DNA from 4 places in the Pseudomonas sp. JE3303 genome. Region 1 is predicted to be linked to each of the others. Evidence: riboswitches for the same ligand, from Rfam matches in the RefSeq annotation. Region 1 holds a riboswitch; each other region holds the start of a gene.

Region 1 (5,592 bases):
TGCTGCCTTCGAGCTCAAGCTTGCCCTCGACGAAGGCAGCACCCAGCTCGTTAAGGCTTGGATGTGTCAGCTGATGAATGAGCTGCGGCTCCTTGATCAGGATTGTCACCTGCGGGCTAGGACCGAGGTCGATGTGATTGCCATCCCATAGCTTCAGACGCAGTGGCAGTTGCAAGCTTTGCAACGCAGGGGGAAGTTGCGCAAGCATCAATGAACCCTCCCATCGATCTCGGACGTATGCAGGAATGGTAGCCCATCCCGGAAAGCTTTCCGGGCGAGTCGACGGGCTATGTCACATGCCCGCTGCGCAGGGCAGCCGAAATTCGTTGGAACTGATCCGCTTGCGTGCCACTCAGCTTAATAGCAGCCGAGATTCATCAAAGGTAACGAGCGGTTTATGGACAACTTCAACACCCCTCCTGGCGACGAACCCATACCCGTCCTGGAAGAAGTCGCGACTGTCGTGAAGCGTACTGTCACGACAGGCGTGACCACTGTCGAAAAGCAGGTTCACTCTCAGGACTATGTGGTGTCCGAGAGTCTGCGGACTCACAGCGCATCCGTTGAAAGAGTGCCAATCGGTACCGAGGTGGACGCTTCGAACCCGCCTCAGGTCCGAACTGAAAATGGCCTCACCATAATTCCTGTCCTTGAAGAAATCCTTGTCGTTGAGAAGCGTCTGGTTCTCAAGGAAGAGCTGCATATTCGGCAACATGTGGAGGAAGCGCCTTCTGCTCAGGTAGTCACACTGCGGTCTGAATCGGTAGTGCTGAAGCACCTTGAAGTACGTGCCGCTGACCGAACCGAGGACACTCCTGATCTTAACGACCAACCTTTTCCCCTTAGCAACGAGAGAGAGATACCCATGACTCATACACTGGTTGCAGCATTCGACACCCTGGCTGAAGCACAAACCGCGAAGACACAGCTGCTGGCTCAGCGCGTACTGGAAAGCGATATTCAACTGTCATCGTCCGAGTTGCATGCATCGGGCGCCGGCGCTGCCGTGCGCACCGAGCCGCACGATGACTCGTTCATGCACAAGGTCAGCCACTTCTTCGGCTCCCTCTTTGGCAGCGATGACGATGACAGTGACAAGCCTCACCGCTACGCCACTGCCTATCCTGAAGCGTATCGCCGGGGCGCTGCGGTGTTGACGGTGACTGCCGCGACCGAAGTGCAGGCAGAGCTCGTCGAAGAGATCCTCGAGCGAAACGGTGCGATCGATATCGACGAACGCGTTGCCGCCTGGGGTAATGAGGAGACGGGTTCGATGCATGTTGCGGGGACCCACCTGGGTGCCGATCGCGCTGAGGTAGTGGATCGCCGGACGGATGACCTGACCGGGCGTACCGCCATTCCCGTGATCGAGGAAAACCTGCGCGTGGGCAAACGCGAGCTGAACACCGGTCGCGTTCGAGTTGTGTCACGCATCAGCGAACGCCCCGTGGAAGAGACCGTCAATCTGCACGAAGAACATGCACACATCGAGCGCCGCCCGGTGGATCGTGCAGCTACCCCAGGCGAGCTGAACAGCTTCAAGGAAGGGTCGATCGAGATCCAGGAAACCGCTGAAGAAGTCGTGGTCGAGAAGTCGGCACGCGTGGTCGAAGAAGTGACTGTGGGCAAGCAGTCTTCGGATCACAAGGAAACGGTGCGTGACACCGTGCGCCGCACCGATGTCGATGTGCAAAACGAACCTGGGTCGGTGACGCACCATGAGACCCTCGTTAAAAACCCTAACGATCCGCTGAGAAATCGTTAATCGCAAAGCCAATGGGCCCGCGTCACCGTATGACGCAAGCGGCCGTTCATAACCGATAATTTGAGGAACATCCCATGAGTCTTTTCGGAACCATCTTGAGCAAACTCGGCATCGGCAACCACGCCAAGGCTGACACACAAACTCCGGCCGGTGCGCCAACCGCTGCTGGGACAGCGCCCGCCTCCCCTGCTGCTCCCGCGTCGGCGCCAGCGGCCACGCAAACTGCGGCTGCGCCAGTGGATGTCAGTGCGAAGCTCGACGGTCTGGCGGCGCAAAGCGCGGAGAAGCTGAACTGGAAAACTTCGATCGTGGATCTTCTGAAGCTGTTGAATATCGACAGCAGCCTGGCCAATCGTAAAGAGCTGGCGAAAGAGCTCAACTACACCGGCTCGACCGAAGACTCTGCCGCCATGAACATCTGGCTGCATAAAGCGGTTCTGACCAAGCTTTCCCAGAACGGTGGGCAGGTGCCGCAGGATCTGCTCGACTGAAGTTGAGCGTGCTTGAGCGTCTCAAGCACCTCGCAGAATAGAAAACGCCCCGCAAACTGCGGGGCGTTTTTCATCGGTCCGTAGCGGGAATGGCATGCCATTCAGTCAATGCTTGTCAGTTTGACTCGCCACATACCGTATCGCGCGAGATGCAGCTGCGACAGAGGTTGAACGTCGATGTGACGGAATGCTGCTAATGGGCTTTGCAGTACATGCATCATCGCCGCACGAACAATCATCGGGTGTGTCACCGCCCGCCAGTGCCCTGATTCGGTAAAGCTGTCCAGCCAGAGGGCAACGCGCCGGCAAACGTCAGCAATTGACTCACCCCCATGGGGTGCGGCGTGAGGATTGGTCAGCCACTCCTCCAAAAGCACCGGCTCCTCTCGCTGCAGCGCCTTCAGCGACAGGCCGTCCCACCGACCAAAATCGCAATCGCGCAAAGCAGCCTCAACGGTATGACACTGCCCCAGCATGCTCGCCGTCTGGGTAGTACGCAACTCTGGGCCGGCCAGCAGATGTGTATCGTTCTCGAATAAAAGGGACTTGACCGCACAGCCGAGCACTCCATCAGCATCGACATGGAACCGGCCCAACCGCTGCGCTTCGGTGGGTGCATGGCTGATCAGCGTGAGATGAGTAGCCTTCATGGGTGACTCTTGGTGAGCGGAAGTGCCGACTAGGTGTATCATTTTCTTACGAATGGGGAAGCCGGTGAAAGCCCGGCGCGGTCGCGCCACTGTAATCGACAATCGAGAGCCAGACCCCCAGTTTCGTCAACAATCACAATATCCTGACCGAACGCGTCATTCTCCAGGAGCTTCGCATGTCCACCACCGTTGTCACTACCCCTGAAAGCGATCTGTCGCTGCCCTCACTTCCACTCAGCGAGATCCTGCCATGGGCGATCTTCGCCGGTCTGCTTCTGCTGCTGGCCCTCTACTTCGTCGGTGCCGAACAAGGCGCAACTGCGCTGATCTCGGGTACCCATGTGCACGAGTTCGTGCATGACGGCCGCCACCTGCTGGGCTTCCCCTGCCACTGACCGAGGAGCGTGACATGATAGGAAAACTCCTGCTGCGCGGCATGCTTGCCGGGCTGTTGGCGGGCATCCTCGCCTTTGGTTTTGCCAAAGTGTTCGGCGAACCTTCGGTGGAACAAGCCATTGCGTTCGAGGAAGGCATGGGCCACAGCCATCATCATGGCGACGGCACCTCGGACGTGGAAGAAGAGCTGGTCAGCCGCGAAGTACAGAGCACCGTAGGGCTATTCACGGGTGTGGTGATTTACAGCGTGTCCATAGGAGGCATCTTCGCCCTGGTCTTCGCGTTTGCCATGGGACGCATGGGCGGCTTGAAAGTCGGTCCACGGGGGTTGGCAGCGATCCTCGCGGTGCTGGCATTCATCAGTGTGTTTCTGGTGCCAGGGCTCAAGTATCCCGCCAACCCGCCGGCCGTGGGTGATCCTGAAACAATCCGCCAGCGCACCAAGCTGTTCTTCCTGATGATGATTGTGTCGATCTCCGCGCTTGTGGTGGCGATCAACCTGTTCCGCAAACTGCTGGCCCGTCACGGCGGCTGGAGCGCAGCCATGTTTGCCATCGTGCTCTATGGGGTGATCATGGCGGTGGCCGGCAAGCTGTTCCCGGCGATCAACGAGGTACCAACCGGGTTCTCAGCCTCATTACTGTGGAACTTCCGTGTCGCCTCGGTTGGCATCCACGTGGTGCTATGGACAGTCCTCGGCCTGGCGTTCGGCTTGCTGGCCCAAGGCCCGGTACTGACGCCTCGCAACCTTCACAACGCCAGGCTGCAATCTTGACTACATAGTTTCCAAGGAGAAACGAAGGGCGCCTGATGGAAACATCAGGCGCCTTTTTCATTCAGGTTCACCCAGACATGCTTCGACACGGCAAAATGCCCTCGGGTTGGTACCCGTAGCCGCTGATCCGCAATGGAGGACGAGGTAGGGAGCCGCTATCGGCTCCCACCGGTGACCGTTTTCAGTGTGCCTGTACCGACTTCATTGTCGAAATCCAAAGCGCGCTTCCAGCTGCCCCGAGACTTACTCCACCGTCACAGACTTCGCCAGGTTACGCGGCTGGTCCACATCGGTCCCCTTCAGCACGGCGACGTAGTACGACAGTAGCTGCAGCGGAATCGTGTACAGGATCGGCGCCAAGGCGTCGATTATGTGCGGGACCTCGATGACGTAGGTGCCCTCGCCGTTGGACAGACCGGCCTGCTCATCGGCAAACACTACCAGCTGGCCACCACGCGCACGGACTTCCTGCAGGTTCGACTTGAGCTTTTCCAGCAGCTCGTTGTTTGGCGCGACGGTCACCACCGGCATGTCGTTGTCGACCAGCGCCAGCGGACCATGCTTGAGCTCGCCGGCCGGATAGGCTTCGGCGTGGATGTAGGAGATCTCCTTGAGCTTGAGAGCGCCCTCCATGGCCACCGGGAACTGGGCGCCACGGCCCAGGAACAGGGTGTGGTGCTTGTCGGCGAACAGCTCGGCGGTCTTCTCGACCGTGGTGTCCATGGCCAGCGCTTCACCCAGGCGGGTAGGCAGACGGCGCAGTTCTTCAACCAGCTCGGCTTCGACGCCCGCTTCGAGAGTGCCACGGACCTGGCCGAGGGCCAGGGTGAGCAGCATCAGAGACACCAGCTGGGTCGTAAAGGCCTTGGTCGAGGCGACACCGATCTCCGGGCCGGCCAGGGTCAGCAAGGTCAGGTCGGATTCACGCACCAGCGAGCTGATGCCAACGTTGCAGATCGCCAGGCTGCCGAGGAAGCCCAGCTCCTTGGCGTTGCGCAATGCAGCCAAGGTATCGGCGGTTTCGCCGGACTGGGAGATGGAGACGAACAGGGTGTCAGGCTGCACGACCACCTTGCGGTAGCGGAATTCGCTGGCTACTTCGACTTGGCAAGGAATGCCAGCCAGGCTTTCGAGCCAGTAACGGGCGACCATGCCCGCGTGGTAGCTGGTGCCGCAGGCGACGATCTGCACGTTGCGCACCTTGGCGAACAACTCGGCGGCTTGCGGGCCGAAGGCCTGGACGAGCACGTGGTCCTTGCCGAGGCGCCCTTCCAGGGTGCGCTGGACGACCGCAGGCTGCTCGTGGATTTCCTTGAGCATGAAGTGACGGTAGGCGCCCTTGTCGGCCGCTTCGGCACCTTCGTGGTACTGCACGGTTTCGCGCTGGACGAGTTGGCCGGCCTGGTCCCAGATGGTGACCTGGTCACGGCGGATCTCGGCGATGTCGCCCTCCTCCAGGTACATGAAGCGGTCGGTGACCTGGCGCAGCGCCAACTGGTCAGAGGCCAGGAAGTT
Region 2 (5,592 bases), on a different contig from region 1:
CGCTCAGGCGCATGGTCTCGCCGATGTGCTTGTTGTTTTCGCCGCTGCTCAGGCGGCGCAATACTTCGACCTCGCGGTTGGACAGGCTGGCCAGCCGGGCGGCCTCGCTTTCGAGCATGCTGCGGTTGATGGTGAGGTCCGGGAAAGTCGAGTAACCCTTGACCATGGCCTTGACCGCGAAGATCACCGCCTCGATATCTTCGTCCTTGTGCGCGAAAGCGGAAATTCCGGCATCCATGCAGCGGCGCACGTACAGGTCCGACGGCTGTCCGGTCAGCACCATGATCCGCGGCGCGGGGTCAAGCAGGTTGAGGCGCTTGATGACTTCCATGCCGTCCAGGCCAGGCAGGCCGATGTCGAGGATGACGATATCCGGCCGTAGCTGGCGAGCCAGTTGCACGGCATCCACACCGTCGCCCGTTTCGCCCACGACCTTGAATCGTTCACGTTCGAGCAGCAGGCGTATGGAAAGGCGGATAACCGGGTGATCGTCGACCATCAGTACGGTGGTCATAGGGGAACTCCTTGTCGGAATGTGGTCCGTTTCCTGATCTACCCAGGAACGCGTCTGCAATAGGGGCCGGCAGCGCGCGAACAATACGTCGAATCCCTAGGCATTAGTACCGGGAGTATAGAGGTGTTGAAAAAGGAGGGCGGGAATGTTGAAAAGTCCTACAGCCGGTAGGGATTTTAACCTAAAGCGCTGTGCAATACGCCGATTTGAGGTAAGAAACAGTGCGGTTCGGCGGAGAAAAGGTGTTCACAAGTCTGTTCACCGGGAGGCGGGTGAGGGCACCCCGGTGAGCGACTTCGTGTATTCGACGTTCGATTTCAAGGACGCTGCATGGCGCCCTGTACCCTACATCCGTCATGCGCCTTCAACACCCGCTCAACCCCTGCCGGATTACGTACCAACGCCGCTCCCACGCGCGTGGGCCGCGCTACCAACTGCCCCGAGCAATTAGGGCAGCGTCCCTGGAAATGGGTGTCGCCGCAAGCGCGGCAGAACGTGCACTCGAAAGAACAGATCAGTGCATCCGGGCTGTCGCCCGGCAGGTCGTTACCGCAGCACTCGCAGTTGGGGCGCAGTTCAAGCATGGCCAGGTCTCCGTCTGTCATGGGAACGCCGAGTCTGCTACCGGCCATGCCAGGTTGGCAATACAGGGGATTCAGGGTCGGTAGAGATGCGCATGGCCCGCGCGGTACAGCGCCGATTCGGCGAACGGAGCGTCGCCCAGCACGTGACCCACCAGTATCAGCGCAGTGCGCCGGAACCCCTTGGCCTGCACGCGCTGGACAATGTCATCCAGCGTGCCCTGGACCCAGTCCTGGTCCGGCCAGGTGGCGCGGTGCACCACGGCGATCGGACAGTCACCGCCATAATGCGGGAGCAGCTCGGCGACGATCTTCTCCAGGTGCTTGACCCCAAGGTGAATGGCCAGGGTGCAGCGGTGCCGGGCGAGATCGGCCAGCTGCTCACCGGCAGGCATCGGCGAGCTGTCGCCATAGCGGGTCAGGATGACAGTCTGCGCCACCTCCGGCAGGGTCAGTTCACAGCCCAGCAGCGCCGCGCTGGCGGCCGTGGCGGTAACGCCGGGGATGATCTGGTAGTCGATGCCCAGTTCGCGCAGATGACGGATCTGCTCGCCGATGGCGCCGTAGAGGCTCGGGTCGCCGCTGTGCACGCGCGCGACATCCTGCCCCTTGGCATGGGCGCTGCGGATGGCATCGATGATCTGCTCAAGGTGCAGTTCAGCGCTGTTCAACACTACGTCGGCACGATGGCCTTCAAGCACGGCGGCCGGAACCAGGGAGCCGGCATAGATGATCACCGGACACTGACGGATCAGGCGCTGGCCCTTGACCGTGATCAGCTCGGGATCGCCGGGGCCGGCGCCGATGAAATAGACCGTCATGAAGAATCCTTGCAGGTAAAGCGGCGATTATCCGTCAAGAACCGCGCTGCACGCCAATGCCAGTGTCGCCTGGCCGCTGGCCTGACGGGTGACGTGCAGTCGCACCGGCCCGGGATGGGTGGTTGCGGCCATGGCCAGCGCCGCGCTCTCGGCTACCCCCCAGCAGCCGGTGTGTTGCCAGGCGGTGAGCGAACGCTGGCTCAGCTGCGCCTCGAACGGCGCCAGTTGCATGGCGCTGAAGAACATCAGCGGCAGCCCTAGCTGCGCGGCCAGTTGGCGCACCCCTGGCTCGTCCGACTTGCCCTCGATGCTGGCCAGGCCTCTGACTGCGCTGAGCGGCAACGCCTGGGCCGCGAGCACCTGCTGCAGCAGCTCGGCCAGTTCGCTGGCGGGGCAGCCGCGCCGGCAGCCGATGCCGGCATACAACGCGGCGCGCTCGACGCGGGTGACGGGCATGATGCGTTCCTCTGCTCTCTATAGGCGGCAGGAGCAAATCACGGGACCGATCGCCCGTCAATCACAGCCAGCGGTTGACCGCCTGACAGGCACTGCGTAGCCTTGCCGGTCCGAGGTTCTCTGGTGAACTGCACCAGAGCTAAGACGGGAACGCGGTACCAATCCGCGGCTGCCCCCGCAACTGTAAGCACTGCCCAGATCGACACAGCCACTGCGCCAGCGCGGGAAGGCGTCGATCGACCGGCCCGGCCGGTGTGGTGCAAGCCAGGAGACCTGCCTCGCAACGAATTCGACTTCCAACCGGGCGGGGTGATCCGGTGGCGAACGCGCCCAGGCAAGCCTGCCTGCGGCTTTCGTCCCGCATGCCCGCCATCCTGCCAAGGGCATCGACATGAAAACACTGGCCAAGCTCCCCGTCACCATCGTCACCGGCTTCCTGGGCTCGGGCAAGACCACGTTGCTGCGCCACATGCTGGACAACGCACAGGGCCGGCGCATCGCTGTCATCGTCAACGAGTTCGGCGAGCTGGGCATCGACGGCGAAATCCTCAAGCAGTGCAGCATCGGCTGCACCGAGGAAGAGGCCAGCGGCCGCGTCTATGAGCTGGCCAATGGCTGCCTGTGCTGCACCGTGCAGGAAGAGTTCTTTCCGGTCATGCGCGAGCTGGTCGCACGGCGTGGCGACCTGGACCACATCCTCATCGAAACCAGTGGCCTGGCCCTGCCCAAGCCGCTGGTCCAGGCCTTCCAGTGGCCAGAAATCCGCAACGCCTGCACCGTCGATGCGGTCATCACCGTGGTCGACAGCCCGGCAGTAGCCGCCGGCACTTTCGCAGCCTATCCCGACCAGGTCGACGCCCAGCGCAAGCTCGACCCGAACCTGGACCATGAATCACCACTGCACGAGCTGTTCGCCGATCAGTTGGCCAGCGCCGACCTGGTGGTGCTGAACAAGGCCGACCTGATCGCCCCCGCCGACCTGGCCAAGGTGCGCGCCGAAGTGCTAGAAGAGCTGCCCCCGGCGGTCAAGGTCATCGAGGCCAGCAGTGGCCGCTTGCCGCTTGACGTGCTGCTGGGCGTCGGTGCCGAGTCCGAGGCGCACATCGACGGCCGCCGTACCCATCATGATTCGCACCACGACGGCGATGACCATGACGACCATGACCATGACCACGACGCGTTCGATTCGATTTCCATCGACTTGCCCGAAGCCGACGAGAGCCTGCTGCTCGACGCCCTGACCAGCCTGGTAACCGAATTCGGCATCCTGCGCGCCAAGGGCTTCGCGGCCATTCCCGGCAAGCCGATGCGTTTGCTGATCCAGGGCGTGGGCAGCCGCTTCGACAAGCACTTCGACCGCGCCTGGCGTGCCGACGAGCCGCGCATCACCCGCCTGGTGCTGATCGGCCAGGAACTGGACGCGGCGCTGCTCGAAGCTCGCCTGCGCCAGGCACTGGGCGCCTGACCCATGCACCTGCTGCGGACCCAGCCCGGTTGCTTCGTACCGGACGACAGCATCGCCGATCTCGGCCAGACACCCGCTGACCTGGTGATCCTCTGCAGCGGTGATTCGCACCTGGCACTGCTGGCCGAAACCGCCCAGCAGTTGCCGGAGGACTTCCCCAGCCTGCGCCTGGCCAACCCCATGCAGGTGCAGAACCATGCCTCGGTCGACCTTTATGTCGGCCAGGTGCTGCGCCACGCCAAGGTCATCCTGGTGTCGCTGCACGGCGGTGTCGGCTACTGGCGTTACGGCGTCGAGCAGTTGGTCACGCTGGCCGAACGGGGTGTTCATCTGATCCTGGTGCCGGGCGACGACCGCCCTGACCCGGAGTTGATGGGCCTGGGCACGGTCTCGGGCGCCGAGGCGGATCGTGCCTGGCACTTCCTGCGCCAGGGCGGCAAGGCCAATGCCCTGAACCTGTTCAAGTGCCTGGCCAACCGTTGGCTTGGCCGCGACTACGCCTGGGATGAGCCGCAGCAGCTGCCACGCACCGCGGTGTACCACCCGGCCAAGGCCAGCGCCTGCCTGGCAGACTGGTTCGGCCAGTGGCATCCCGACCAGCCCGTCGCCCCTGTGCTGTTCTACCGCTCGCACTTGCAGGCGGCCAACACTGCTTTCATGGATACCTTCTGCGAGCGCCTCGCGGCGGCGGGGCTGAACCCATTGCCGATCGCCGTGGCCAGCCTCAAGGAAGCCGCCTGCCTCGCCCAGGTCGAAGCCTGGATGGACGAAGCCGGCGCCGAGGTGATCATCAACACTACAGGCTTCGCCCTTTCCAGTCCCGAGCAGCCCAACCTGCGGCCGTTCAGGCGCGATGTGCCGGTGCTCCAGGCCATCTGCGCCCAGGACAACCAGCCTGGCTGGGAAGACAGCGAGCAGGGCCTGGGTGCCCGCGACCTCGCCATGCACATCGTGCTGCCGGAACTGGACGGGCGGATCATCACCCGGCCGGTCAGCTTCAAGGACCTGGCCTGGCGCAGCGAGCGCAGCCAGTCGGACGTGGTCTGCTACCGGGCACATCCCGAGCGCATGGATTTCGTCGCTGAACTGGCACGGCACTGGGTCGAGCTGGCGCGCCTGCCCAATGGGCAAAAACGCGTGGCGCTGGTGCTGGCCAACTATCCCACCCGCGACGGGCGAATTGGCAACGGCGTTGGCCTCGATACCCCGGCGGCGGCGCTTAACATCCTGCAAGCGCTCAAGGACCAGGAATATCCCGTCGGCGAGCTGCCGCACAGCGGTACCGCGCTGATCCATGCGCTGCTGGGCGGAGTGACCAACGATCTGGACCACCTCGACCAGCGTCCTTGCGCGCAGAGCCTGGACCTGGCCGACTACCATGCCGCCTTCGCCGCCTTGCCCGCTGCCAACCAGCAGGCGGTGCTGGAGCGCTGGGGCCCGGCCGAGCAGGATCCGATGTGCCGCAGTGGGCGAATGATGATCGCCGGGCTGCGCTTTGGCCTGACCTTTGTCGGCATCCAGCCGGCACGCGGTTACCAGGTGGACCCAAGCGCGGTCTACCACGATCCCGACCTGGTGCCGCCACACGGCTACCTGGCCTTCTACTTCTGGTTGCGCCACGCCTACGCCGCCGATGCGCTGATCCACGTCGGCAAGCACGGCAACCTGGAATGGCTGCCGGGCAAGGGTGTCGGCCTGTCGGCCGAATGCTGGCCCGATGCATTGCTCGGCCCGTTGCCGAACATCTATCCCTTC
Region 3 (5,592 bases), on a different contig from region 1:
GAGCTGCATGAAGACGCCGACGCCTGCCTGGACGCAGCGCGGCACATGGCCCTGCGGCTCAAGGAGCTGCCACAGCACGCGCTGAGGCTGAGCAAACGGTTGATCAAGGAGGGCTGCCAGGCCGAGCTGGCGGCGGCGATGCTGCGCGAAGGGCAGTGCCTGATCGAACAGCTGCAAGGCAGTGAGGCGAAAGCAGCGCTGGGGGTATCGAAAGTACCGGCATGACTGCAGGCGCGGACCGTGCCGCGCCTGCAGTCTGATCAGAACGCCAGACCGACCTTGAAGCCGTATTCGTCACGCTTGAGCTTGGTGTTGTCCGCCACATCGGAGTCTTCGTCGAGCTTGTACTCGGTACGGGTGTAGTAGACACCGGCGTGAATCGGCATGCCTTTCTGGTTCATCAGCAGGCTGACTTCGGCGTACGGGTTGGTGCGGTCCTTGAGATCGACGCTGTCGCTGCCGAAATCATCGACTTTCAGTCGGGCGCGGCCGTCGATGGTGTGACGGGCGCCCACTTCGACACGCAGGGTCGAGTTGTCGAACTGGTGGTTGTAGCCCACTGCTGCTTTCGCAAATGGCGACTTGGCGGTCAAGCGGGTGTCGAGGTCGTTGATCTCAGGCTCGTAGCGCGTCCACGAGTAGCCGCCACCCACGGTCAGGTCGACGAAGTTGCGCGCGTCCAGCGCAGCACGGAAACCGACATCCAGATCAGCCTGGGCTTCCTTGAGCTTGTTGTCGTCCTTTTCGCCGTACTTGGCTTCGGCACCGACCTGGTAGATCAGGCCTGATTCGGCGGTCATCTTGTTGCCGAAGGTGGCGAACACACCGCCCTGGCCCAGATCGTCCTTGTCGGAGTCGCTCCCGCCCTCGAACTTGAATTCGCTGTAGCTGCCCTGCAGGCCCAGCGTGAAGATCGGATCGGTCGGCGGCGCGGCAAAAGCGCTCAGCGGTGCGCCCGCCAGGGCCAGGATGCAGGTGTTGCGCAGCAGGTTGCGAGTAGCCATTCGCAGGTATCTCCATGATAGAAAGTGGCAGTCAAATGCAAACGGTTCGAAACACGGCCTTTGAAAAAGTTCTGAAAAGAATGTGAAAAAATCGTTTTTTCGCGTCGGACCTTTCGCAGGCAAATGAAATAGTTATAAGATAACGTTTCATTTGACGCCAACCCCTTGCCTGCGATCCCCTCCATGACAAGCGCCTCCGCCACCCCTACCCTGGTTACCCAGCGCCTGCAGAGCATCGACGCCCTGCGCGGGCTGGTGATCCTGTTCATGCTCCTGGACCACGTTCGAGAAACCTTCTTCCTGCACCGTCAGGTCAGCGATCCAATGGTGATCGACACCACCGACCCGACGCTGTTCTTCAGCCGCACCCTGGCGCACCTCTGCGCGCCGGTGTTCGTGCTGCTGACCGGGCTGTCGGCCTATCTCTATGGTGAAAAGCATCAGGGCCGCAGCGATGTCTCGGCCTTCCTGTTCAAGCGCGGCCTGTTCCTGGTACTGCTCGAATTCACCCTGGTCAACTTCGCCTGGACCTTCCAGCTGCCGCCCAACGTGATCTACATGCAGGTGATCTGGGCGATCGGCGTCAGCATGATCGCCCTCGCCGGCCTGGTCTGGCTGCCGCGTGCCTGGCTGCTGGCGATCGGCGTGGCAATCGTCGCTGGCCACAACCTGCTCGACGGGCTGCACTTCGAGCCGGGGTCGGCCATGCACGTGCCCTGGGCGATCCTGCATGACCGTGGCTGGCTGGACGTGTCCGACAGTCTGCGCCTGCGCACGTCCTACCCGGTGTTGCCGTGGATCGGCGTGATCAGCCTGGGTTACGTGCTCGGCCCCTGGTTCACCCGCGCCAGCCCGCCCGCCGAGCGACAGCACCGGCTACTGCTGCTCGGGGCCAGCGCCCTGGTCTGCTTTGTCGCCTTGCGCATGGTCAATGGCTATGGCGAGGCGCCGTGGTCGGGTTACCCGAGCGCGATGCAGACCCTGATGAGCTTCTTCAATATCACCAAGTATCCGCCGTCGTTGCTGTTCCTGACACTGACGCTGGGCACCGGCCTGTTGCTGCTGCGCGCGTTCGAGCGCGCCGGGCCAGCCCGCTGGGTCACGGCCCTGGCCGTGTTTGGCGCAGCGCCGATGTTCTTCTACCTGCTGCACCTGTACGTGCTCAAGCTGATGTACCTGGCCAGCGTTGCCTTGTTCGGCCTCGACCAGGGCGACTATTTCGGCTTTGATGGCATCGGCGGCGTGTGGTTGGTGGCGGTGCTGCTGAGCGTCGCGCTGTATCTGCCGGTGCGCGGGTTCGCGCGGCTCAAGGCGCGCCGACCCGACATCGCCTGGCTCAAGTACTTCTGAGCCCAGGCCATTCCCTTCCGGAGGGCGGATGGTCTACCATGCCGCCGCCGGTTTCCACACGGAACTAACAGGGAATCCCCGGCCCGCCATGCGCGGGCCAAACGGAACTGCCCCCGCAACTGTAAGTGCCGAGCCCGCTCCATCGATGCCACTGGGTTGATCCCCGGGAAGGCCGGAGCCGGGCCGTGACGCACCAGTCAGGAGACCTGCCGGCAAACAATCACCAACCGGCGGGGTGTCCGGGATGGCCATCTTCACTGTGCGCGGCTCGCCCGCGCCCGGTACTGCCCTGCCTGCGCGCAGGGTGGGCGATGCCTGTCCGTGCGTACCCTCCGTGTACTGTCCGATAGGAGATCGACCCATCATGCTGCCCAGTTTCGTCACCCTGCTCGCCGGCCTCGGCCTGAGCGGCCTTGCCCAGGCTGCCGCCACCCACTACCCGCTGACGGTCGACAACTGCGGCATGCCGCAGACCTTCGAGCACGCTCCCGAGCGCGCGGTGACCATCGGCCAGGCCGGCACCGAGATGCTCTACGCCCTGGGCCTGGGCGACAAGCTGGTCGGCACCTCGCTGTGGTTCAACAATGTGCTCCCCGAGTACCAGGCGCTGAACGCCAAGGTCGAGCGCCTGGCCGACAACGACCCAAGCTTCGAGTCGGTGATCGGCAAGCGCCCGCAACTGCTGGCCGTGCAGTTCGAGTGGATGGTCGGCGCCCAGGGCGTGGTCGGCACCCGCGAGCAGTTCCATGAGCTGAAGATTCCTACCTACCTGCTGCCGTCGGACTGCGAAGGCAAGGACAACCTGGTCGGCGCCGACGGCACCCGCCTGCAGCCGTTCCAGGTCGACAGCATCTACAAGAGTGTCAGCCAGCTGGCCGCGATCTTCGACGTGCAGGAACGAGGCGCCGCACTCAATACCGACCTCAAGAGCCGCCTGGATACTGCCAAGGCACGCCTGGCCGGCAAGGACCTGAGCGATACGTCCGCGCTGTTCTGGTTCTCCAGTGCCGACCTGGACATCGACCCGTACGTCGCGGGCCGCAAAGGCGTCGCCGACTACATGCTGCAAACCCTGGGCGTGCGCAACGTGGTCGAGTCCAACGAGGAATGGCCGACGGTTGGCTGGGAGACCTTGGCCAAGGCCAACCCGACCTGGTTGATCATCGCCCGCATGGACCGTCGCCGCTTCCCGGCCGACGACTTCGAGAAGAAGCTCGAATTTCTGCGCAACGACCCTGTGACCAAGAACATGGAAGCGGTGAAGCACAACCGCATCGTGGTGCTCGACGCCGACGCCATGCAGGCCGGCATTCGCCTGTTCCGCGGCCTGGACGCCCTGTCCCAGGCCTTCGCTTCCGGTAAAGCGCCACAACCATGATGCGTCTGCTGCCCCTTTACGCCCTGGCACTGGCCGCGCTCATCGCGGCCTTGCTCGCCGGTGTCGCCATCGGCGAAGCCAATGTGTCGCCGACGGTGGTCTACCAGGTACTGGCCAACCAGCTCTGGAATGCCGGCTACACGGTCGACCCCATTGACCAGGGCATCGTCTGGAACTACCGCCTGACCCGCACCCTGGTCGCGGCCGCCTGCGGCTCGGGCCTGGCGACCTGCGGAGTGATCCTGCAGGCGCTGCTGCGCAACCCGCTCGCCGAACCCTACTTGCTCGGCCTGTCGGCGGGCGCTTCGACCGGCGCGGTGATGGTCGCCTTGCTCGGCTTCGGCGCTGGCGCGCTGAGCCTGTCAGGCGGCGCCTTCATCGGCGCGCTGGCGGCGTTCGCGCTGGTATTGCTGCTGGCCCGTGCCAGCGGCCCAAGCAGCAACAACGCCCAGGTGATTCTTGCAGGGATCGCCGGCTCGCAGCTGTTCAACGCCCTCACCGCGTTCCTGATCACCAAGTCGGCCAGTGCCGAACAGGCGCGCGGCATTCTGTTCTGGCTGCTCGGCAACCTCAGCGGCGTGCGCTGGCCTTCGGTCTGGCTGGCCGTGCCGGTGGCCGTGATTGGCCTGCTGGTATGCCTGTGGCATCGGCGCGCGCTCGATGCCTTTACCTTCGGCGCCGACTCCGCCGCATCGCTGGGCATCCCGGTGCGCCGGGTGCAATTGCTGCTGATCACGTGCGCGGCACTGGTGACTGCGGTGATGGTATCGATCGTCGGCGCCATCGGCTTTGTCGGACTGGTCATTCCCCATGCCTTGCGCCTGCTGCTTGGCGGCAGCCACAGCCGACTGCTGCCGGCCAGTGCGCTGGGCGGCGCGCTGTTCCTGATTGCCGCGGACGTACTGTCGCGCACCCTGATCCCGGGCCAGGTGATCCCGGTCGGCGTGGTCACCGCGCTGATCGGCGCCCCCGTGTTCGCGCTGATCCTGATCAGCCGCAGGAGTCAACGATGAATGCCATGACCCCGCCCCTGCAGGCCGCCCTGCTCAGTTGCCAGGGCCTGGGCTTTCGCGTGCGCGACACCCAGCTGCTGTATGACATCAACCTGGCAGTGAATCCCCGCGAAACCCTGGGCATCGTCGGTCCCAACGGCTCCGGCAAATCGACCCTGCTCAAGCTGCTTGCCGGCCTGCGCACGCCCAGCAGCGGCCGCGTGCAGCTGCTCGCGCAGCCCTTGGCGCGCCAACCCCGGCGCCAGGTCGCCCAGACCCTCGCCCTGGTCGAGCAGCAAGCCGACACCAACGATGCCATCAGTGTGTTCGACGCCGTGGCCCTCGGCCGCACGCCGTGGCTGTCGGCTCTGTCGCCGTTCTCGGCCGAAGACACCGGCATCGTCGACCAGGCCCTGGCCGACGTCGACGCCCTTCACCTGCGCCAGCGTACCTGGAGCAGCCTGTCCGGCGGCGAGCGCCAGCGCGTGCACATCGCCCGTGCCCTGGCCCAGCGGCCGCAATTGCTGTTGCTCGACGAACCCACCAACCACCTGGACATCCAGCACCAGCTGAGCATCCTGCAGCGTGTGCAAGCGCTTCCGGTGACGACCCTGATCGCCCTGCACGACCTCAACCAGGCGCTCACCTGCGACCGCCTCGCCGTGCTCGACCGAGGCCGCCTGGTCGCCCTCGGCAAGCCGCTGGAGGTGCTTACCCCCGAGCGCCTGCTGAGCACGTTTGGCGTACACGCCCACTACCTGACAGACCCCTTCGACGGCGCGCGCATCCTGCGCTTTCGCGCCCCTTGATGCTGGAAGCCTGACCGATGCCGTTGCGCCACCTTGCCCTGCTGCTGTCCGCCGCCCTG
Region 4 (5,592 bases), on a different contig from region 1:
ATCGCTGCCGTTTTCCAGCACTGATTCAGTGGCCGCGCGCGCCACGGCAGGCTCGTCGAGCTCGCGGGTTTCGCGGCTCACCAGGTACCCCACGCGCTGGCGTGCCTGGTCAAGATCACCCCGGCGCAAGGCCTCGGCCACTGGCAGCACATGTTCGCCAAGGCTGCGCATTCCCAGCGCGCAATACAGTGCAAGAACCTCGACCAGCCAGCCAACATAAGGCAGCCACGAAAGGATCATCGCGACCAGCGTAAGCGGCACCACGGCCAGGAACCAGGCGCTGACGCCATGGCTGCGCCAGCCTCGGCCACCGGCGTTCAGGCGCTGCTCCAGGCGCGACGCCAGGCGTCCGAACGCCACCAGCGGATGTCGCCGCTGCGGTTCGCCCAGCAGCGCATCCATGGCCACCCCGGCCACGGTCAGCAAGGCCACGCTCATTGCTTGTTCCCCCAGTGGTTTTCAAACAGCATCTCGCTCAGCGGCCGCTCCTGCGCCCACCCTTCGAGCACCAGCATCGGCGCCGGGTAGAATGCCTCGACCGGGCCCAGGCACAATACCGCCAGCGGCTTGGCGCCTGCCGGCATGCCCAGCAGCGCCGCCAGTGCCTGAGGCTCGAACAGCGACACCCAGCCCATGCCCAGGCCTTCGGCACGCGCCGCCAGCCAGAGGTTCTGGATCGCGCACGACAGCGATGCGAGGTCCATCTCCGGCAAGGTCCTGCGGCCAAAGATGTGCGCTTCGCGCTGGTCCATCAAGGCTGCCACCAGCACCTCGGCGCAGTCGCCAATACCCTCGACCTTGAGCTGCATGAACTCATCGGAACGCTCGCCCAGCGCGTGCGCCGTGCGCACCCGTTCCTCCTCGACCAGCGCCTGGATCTGCCCACGCAGGGCCCGGTCGCTGATGCGGATGAAACGCCAGGGCTGCATCAGCCCGACGCTGGGCGCCTGGTGCGCCGCGCCCAGCAGTCTGGCCAGCAGCTCGGGAGCGACCTCGCCCCCGGTGAAATGACGCATGTCGCGCCGCTCGCCAATGGCGCGGTAGACCGCTGCACGCTCGGCGTCGTTGAAGGCCTGCTCGCTCATGGCCGCAACAGCGCCGCCGCCGCAGGTGGGTTGGACGGAAAATAGAAGTGCACGTAGGACGCCGTCAGCCGGCCGCAGCGATAGACCGCCTCGGCGCCACGTCCACCATTCGGGCTGTGCCCACGGGCGATCGGTTCCAGCTCGGTGCTGGTCAGCGAATGATGGTAGGTATGTCCGCGCAGGTTGCCCTCCGGCAATGCAACGTCCTGGAGGGCCAACGCCGCCAGCCGTTTCTGCATCACGGCGTCCCCTGCAAGCAGGCCAAGCAGCTCGGCTCGTTCACCCGTCACGTCGGTCAGGGAATCGAGCAGGTACAGCATCCCGCCGCATTCGGCGAGCAGTGGCTTGCCTTGCGCGTGGTGCGCACGGATGGCGTGCAGCATCGGGCCATTGCCGGACAGGACCTGATGGTGCAGCTCGGGATAACCGCCGGGCAGATAAAGGCTGTCGACGTCAGGCAGATGCGCGTCATGCACAGGCGAGAAGAACACCAGCTCGGCACCCATGGCCTGCAGCAGGTCGAGATTGGCGCCGTACAGGAAGGCAAAGGCTTCGTCACGGGCCACGCCGATGCGCACGCCGGCCAGAAACGGCTCGACCGCGACAGGATCCGGCTCGGCGAAGCGGACAGGCGGCGGCAAGGCGGCATCGCAGCTCTCGCCCAAGGCCTGGGCGGCGGCATCGAGACGCGCGTCCAGATCATTCAATTCGCTCGCCTGGACCAAGCCGAGATGCCGGCTCGGCAGCTCGATGTCGCTCCCCCGCGACAGCCCGCCATACCAACGCAGCCCTTCGGTCAGGCTCCCTTCGAGCAATTGCGCGTGGCGCAGCGTGCCGACGCGGTTCGCCAGGACACCCGCGAACGGCAGGTCGGCCTGATAGCGCGCCAGACCCAGGGCCAGGGCGCCGAAGGTCTGGGCCATGGCCGTGCCGTCGATCACCGCCAGCACCGGCACGCCAAAGTGCCGCGCCAGATCCGCGCTCGAAGGAGTGCCATCGAACAGCCCCATGACTCCTTCGATCAGGATCAGGTCGGCATCCAGTGCCGCTTCCCACAGCAGTCGGCGGCTCTCCTGCTCGCCGATCATCCACATGTCGAGCTGGTACACCGGCGCACCGCTGGCACGCTCGAGAATCATCGGATCGAGAAAATCCGGCCCGCACTTGAACACCCGCACCTTGCGGCCGAGGTTTCGATGCAGGCGTGCCAATGCAGCGGTGACCGTGGTCTTGCCCTGGCCTGAAGCCGGTGCCGCGATCAGAACCGCCGGGCAGTGCCGGGCTTGGCTCACAGTTCGACACCCTTTTGCGCGCGGATGCCGGCCTGGAAGGCATGCTTGACGACGCCCATCTCGGTAACGGTGTCGGCCAGGTCGATCAGTTCGGGCTTGGCGCCGCGGCCGGTGACGATCACATGCTGCATCGGCGGGCGGGCCTGCAGGTCGCCAAGGACCTGGTCGAGGTCGAGATAGCCATGCTTGAGCGCAATATTGAGCTCGTCGAGCACAACGAAGCCGATCGCAGGGTCTTGCAGCATCTGCCGCGACACGGCCCAGGCTGCTTCCGCGGCGGCGATATCGCGCTGGCGGTCCTGGGTTTCCCAGGTAAAGCCCTCGCCCATCACGTGATACCGCACCTGTTCAGGGAAGCGGCGATAGAACAACTCTTCGCCGGTGCTGTTGCGGCCCTTGATGAACTGCACCACGCCGCACTGCATGCCGTGACCCATGGCGCGGGCGAGCATGCCGAAGGCCGAGCTGCTCTTGCCCTTGCCGTTGCCCGTCAGCACCAGCAGCAGGCCGCATTCATTAGGGGCGCTGGCGATACGCTCGTCGATCACGGCCTTCTTGCGCTGCATGCGCGCCAGGTGGCGTTCGTCACGCTCGGTGGATTCGCTCATGAAAGTTCTCCGCAGACTGTCGGGCGCCGCGCTCGGGCGCGCGCTGGCAGGCACCAGGCGACGACAGATAAATAGGCAGGCATACGGAAAACGCGCAGGGCCGCGGCGCTGGCCACGGTGCTCCGCGCATCACCCTCCGTGATGCCGTTGGCTGTAACAGGCCGGTCTCCGGACTTGCGAGCAGGCTCGGGGCCTTGTGCCACGCGCCTTCCCGGGTAGTCAAACCCAGTGGCCATGCGCGGCGTTCACTCGCTTACCGTTGCGGGGGCAGCGCCGGAATCGCGCCTTGTCTGCGCTCACCGGCTTCCCAGTTTCACCCTGCCGAGCCTTCGCCCGCAGAGCACCTGAAACACGCCGCGAAGGTTAGAGGGTTGCACTCGGAGCGTCAATCAAACCCGGGACGATCTGCCACTGGACCGGGGGCACTGAACCTAGTTTGCGGGGTATGGCTCTGAATACTTGATGACCACCTTGCGAGGATCTCGAACATGGACAGGATACGCGTAGCGATAGTGCTGGCCCTGGCCACCGGCCTGGGCGGTTGCGGCGAGACCGCCCGGCTGAAGCTGGACGAAGGCTTCGGCCCCTCGCCAAACCTGCCCGAGCCGAACGAGACCCTCATGCCCACCGTCAACATCGCACCCGCGGTGGGCTGGCCACAAGGCGTCAAGCCCCAAGCGGCGCCCGGCACCCAGGTGACGGCCTTCGCGGGCAACCTCGATCATCCGCGCTGGCTCTATGTACTGCCCAACGGTGACGTGCTGGTGGCCGAGACCAACGCCCCGCCCAAGCCCGATGACGACAAGGGCGTGCGCGGCTGGATAATGAAGAAAGTGATGAAGCGCGCAGGCGCAGGCGTGCCCAGTGCCAACCGCATCACCCTGCTGCGCGACGCCGACCATGACGGCGTCGCCGAAGTGCGTACCACCTTTATCGATGGACTCAACTCACCCTTTGGCATGGCCCTCGTCGGAACAGACTTCTACGTAGCCGACACCGATCGCCTGCTGCGCTTCCACTACCCGCCTGGCACCACGCAAGTCCAGAATCCCGCCAAGGTGGTCGACCTGCCGGGCGGCATGCTCAACCATCACTGGACCAAGAACGTCATCGCCAGCCGCGACGGCAAGAAGCTCTACGTTACCGTCGGCTCCAACAGCAATGTGGGGGAAAACGGCCTTGAGCAGGAGCAAGGCCGAGCCGCCATCTGGGAAGTCGACCGCGCCACCGGCCAGCACCGGATTTTTGCTTCAGGTCTGCGCAATCCCAATGGCCTGGACTGGGAGCCGACCACAGGCGCGTTATGGACGGCGGTGAACGAGCGTGACGAGATTGGCAGCGATCTGGTGCCCGACTACATCACTTCGGTCAAGGAGGGCGGCTTCTACGGGTGGCCATACAGCTACTACGGGCAGCACGTCGACGTGCGGGTCAAGCCACAGGCGCCGGACATGGTCGCCAAGGCCCTGGTCCCCGATTACGCCGTCGGCCCGCACACCGCCTCGCTCGGACTGGCGTTCGCCAAGGACGGCGTGCTGCCCGCGCCATTCGGGCGGGGTGCGTTCATCGGCCAGCACGGCTCCTGGAACCGCGATCCGCACAGTGGCTACAAAGTGGTATTCGTGCCGTTCGGGGCGGACGGGAAGCCCTCGGGCAAGCCGGTGGATCTGCTGAGCGGGTTCCTGAACGATGACGAGAAAGCCATGGGCCGGCCGGTTGGCGTGGTCACCGACCAACAAGGCGGCGTGCTGGTCGCCGATGATGTAGGAAATGTGATCTGGCGGGTGACCAAGGCGAAGTGACCAGGCTTCTGGCGTCAGGGATTGGTCGCCAGGTTGCCGGAAGGAATGATTCTCTTCGCCTGCAGATACGCCTTGTGCCAGTAGCTGTTGGACAGGTAATCCAGTCGCACCGTCCCGCCGGTCGACGGGGCGTGCACGAAGCGCCCTTCTCCTACGTAGATTCCGGCATGACTGACCTGCGACCCGCCGTTGGTCGCAAAGAACACCAGGTCGCCAGACTGCAGTGCCTGAATGTCGATATCCGGCGCGCGAACGCTGATCATCTCGCGGGTGGTGCGTGGCAGGCTGATGCCTGCGGCATCGCGGTACACGTAGCCGATCAGGCCGCTGCAATCAAATCCGGAATCAGGCGTGTTGCCTCCCCACCGATAGGGCGTGCCCACCAGGCCGATGGCTCTGAACAGCACGTCTTCGGCCACTGGGGAGAACGAGGGTTGGCTGTACATGACCACCCGTGGGGCCACGGGAGCCGGCGCGGGGGCATGACTCGAGCAGGCACCGAGCAGTGCCGTCAGGGAAAAAAGAGCGAAGCGCGCCATCATCGCCATGGTCAGAACATCCTGTCTGTAACCGGTCGACCGCAGTCGAAAAGAGTTGAGAAACTAGATTAGACGCTTTGCGTAAATACGCACGGCGGCACGCTTTTTGAGCTATGCCGCCGTGTTGGACCCGCGAGGGATGCGATCAGTTGCGTGCGATGTTGGTCGGGGCCATGGCCAGGGCACGCTTGGCCTCGATGAAGGTCTTGCTCCAGTAGCGGTCACCGAGATTGTCGATGCGCACGCCACCGCTGCGGCGGCTGCTG

Evidence for each region. A riboswitch is a leader RNA that binds a small molecule or an ion and turns the genes downstream of it on or off. The one in region 1 is predicted to bind cobalamin.
Region 2: it holds a riboswitch for cobalamin, as region 1 does, so the genes downstream of both, cobW (cobalamin biosynthesis protein CobW) here and AC0ZZU_RS00655 (CbtB domain-containing protein) in region 1, are expected to answer to the same signal.
Region 3: it holds a riboswitch for cobalamin, as region 1 does, so the genes downstream of both, AC0ZZU_RS15575 (ABC transporter substrate-binding protein) here and AC0ZZU_RS00655 (CbtB domain-containing protein) in region 1, are expected to answer to the same signal.
Region 4: it holds a riboswitch for cobalamin, as region 1 does, so the genes downstream of both, cobO (cob(I)yrinic acid a,c-diamide adenosyltransferase) here and AC0ZZU_RS00655 (CbtB domain-containing protein) in region 1, are expected to answer to the same signal.

The regions. Positions count from the first base shown of each region.
Region 1 covers NZ_JBWGIF010000001.1:128,514-134,105, reverse strand. Annotated here, with positions in the region: gene cfaB (C17 cyclopropane fatty acid synthase CfaB) at 1-208, opposite strand, end outside; gene AC0ZZU_RS00670 (DUF2382 domain-containing protein) at 398-1,765, shown strand; gene AC0ZZU_RS00665 (DUF3597 domain-containing protein) at 1,840-2,256, shown strand; gene AC0ZZU_RS00660 (histidine phosphatase family protein) at 2,358-2,906, opposite strand; cobalamin riboswitch at 2,921-3,046, shown strand; gene AC0ZZU_RS00655 (CbtB domain-containing protein) at 3,083-3,301, shown strand; gene AC0ZZU_RS00650 (CbtA family protein) at 3,316-4,077, shown strand; gene glmS (glutamine--fructose-6-phosphate transaminase (isomerizing)) at 4,321-5,592, opposite strand, start outside.
Region 2 covers NZ_JBWGIF010000007.1:47,669-53,260, reverse strand. Annotated here, with positions in the region: gene AC0ZZU_RS11615 (response regulator) at 1-514, opposite strand, end outside; gene AC0ZZU_RS11610 (DUF1272 domain-containing protein) at 832-1,098, opposite strand; gene cobM (precorrin-4 C(11)-methyltransferase) at 1,170-1,916, opposite strand; gene AC0ZZU_RS11600 (cobalamin biosynthesis protein) at 1,944-2,372, opposite strand; cobalamin riboswitch at 2,469-2,667, shown strand; gene cobW (cobalamin biosynthesis protein CobW) at 2,764-3,837, shown strand; gene cobN (cobaltochelatase subunit CobN) at 3,841-5,592, shown strand, end outside.
Region 3 covers NZ_JBWGIF010000010.1:81,306-86,897, reverse strand. Annotated here, with positions in the region: gene AC0ZZU_RS15590 (enoyl-CoA hydratase-related protein) at 1-225, shown strand, start outside; gene AC0ZZU_RS15585 (outer membrane beta-barrel protein) at 261-1,004, opposite strand; gene AC0ZZU_RS15580 (acetyltransferase domain-containing protein) at 1,188-2,354, shown strand; cobalamin riboswitch at 2,386-2,582, shown strand; gene AC0ZZU_RS15575 (ABC transporter substrate-binding protein) at 2,719-3,732, shown strand; gene AC0ZZU_RS15570 (FecCD family ABC transporter permease) at 3,729-4,745, shown strand; gene AC0ZZU_RS15565 (ABC transporter ATP-binding protein) at 4,742-5,533, shown strand; gene AC0ZZU_RS15560 (pseudoazurin) at 5,551-5,592, shown strand, end outside.
Region 4 covers NZ_JBWGIF010000017.1:24,031-29,622, forward strand. Annotated here, with positions in the region: gene cbiB (adenosylcobinamide-phosphate synthase CbiB) at 1-438, opposite strand, end outside; gene bluB (5,6-dimethylbenzimidazole synthase) at 435-1,085, opposite strand; gene AC0ZZU_RS22005 (cobyrinate a,c-diamide synthase) at 1,082-2,377, opposite strand; gene cobO (cob(I)yrinic acid a,c-diamide adenosyltransferase) at 2,374-2,985, opposite strand; cobalamin riboswitch at 3,128-3,348, opposite strand; gene AC0ZZU_RS22015 (PQQ-dependent sugar dehydrogenase) at 3,474-4,787, shown strand; gene AC0ZZU_RS22020 (C40 family peptidase) at 4,802-5,335, opposite strand; gene AC0ZZU_RS22025 (C40 family peptidase) at 5,472-5,592, opposite strand, start outside.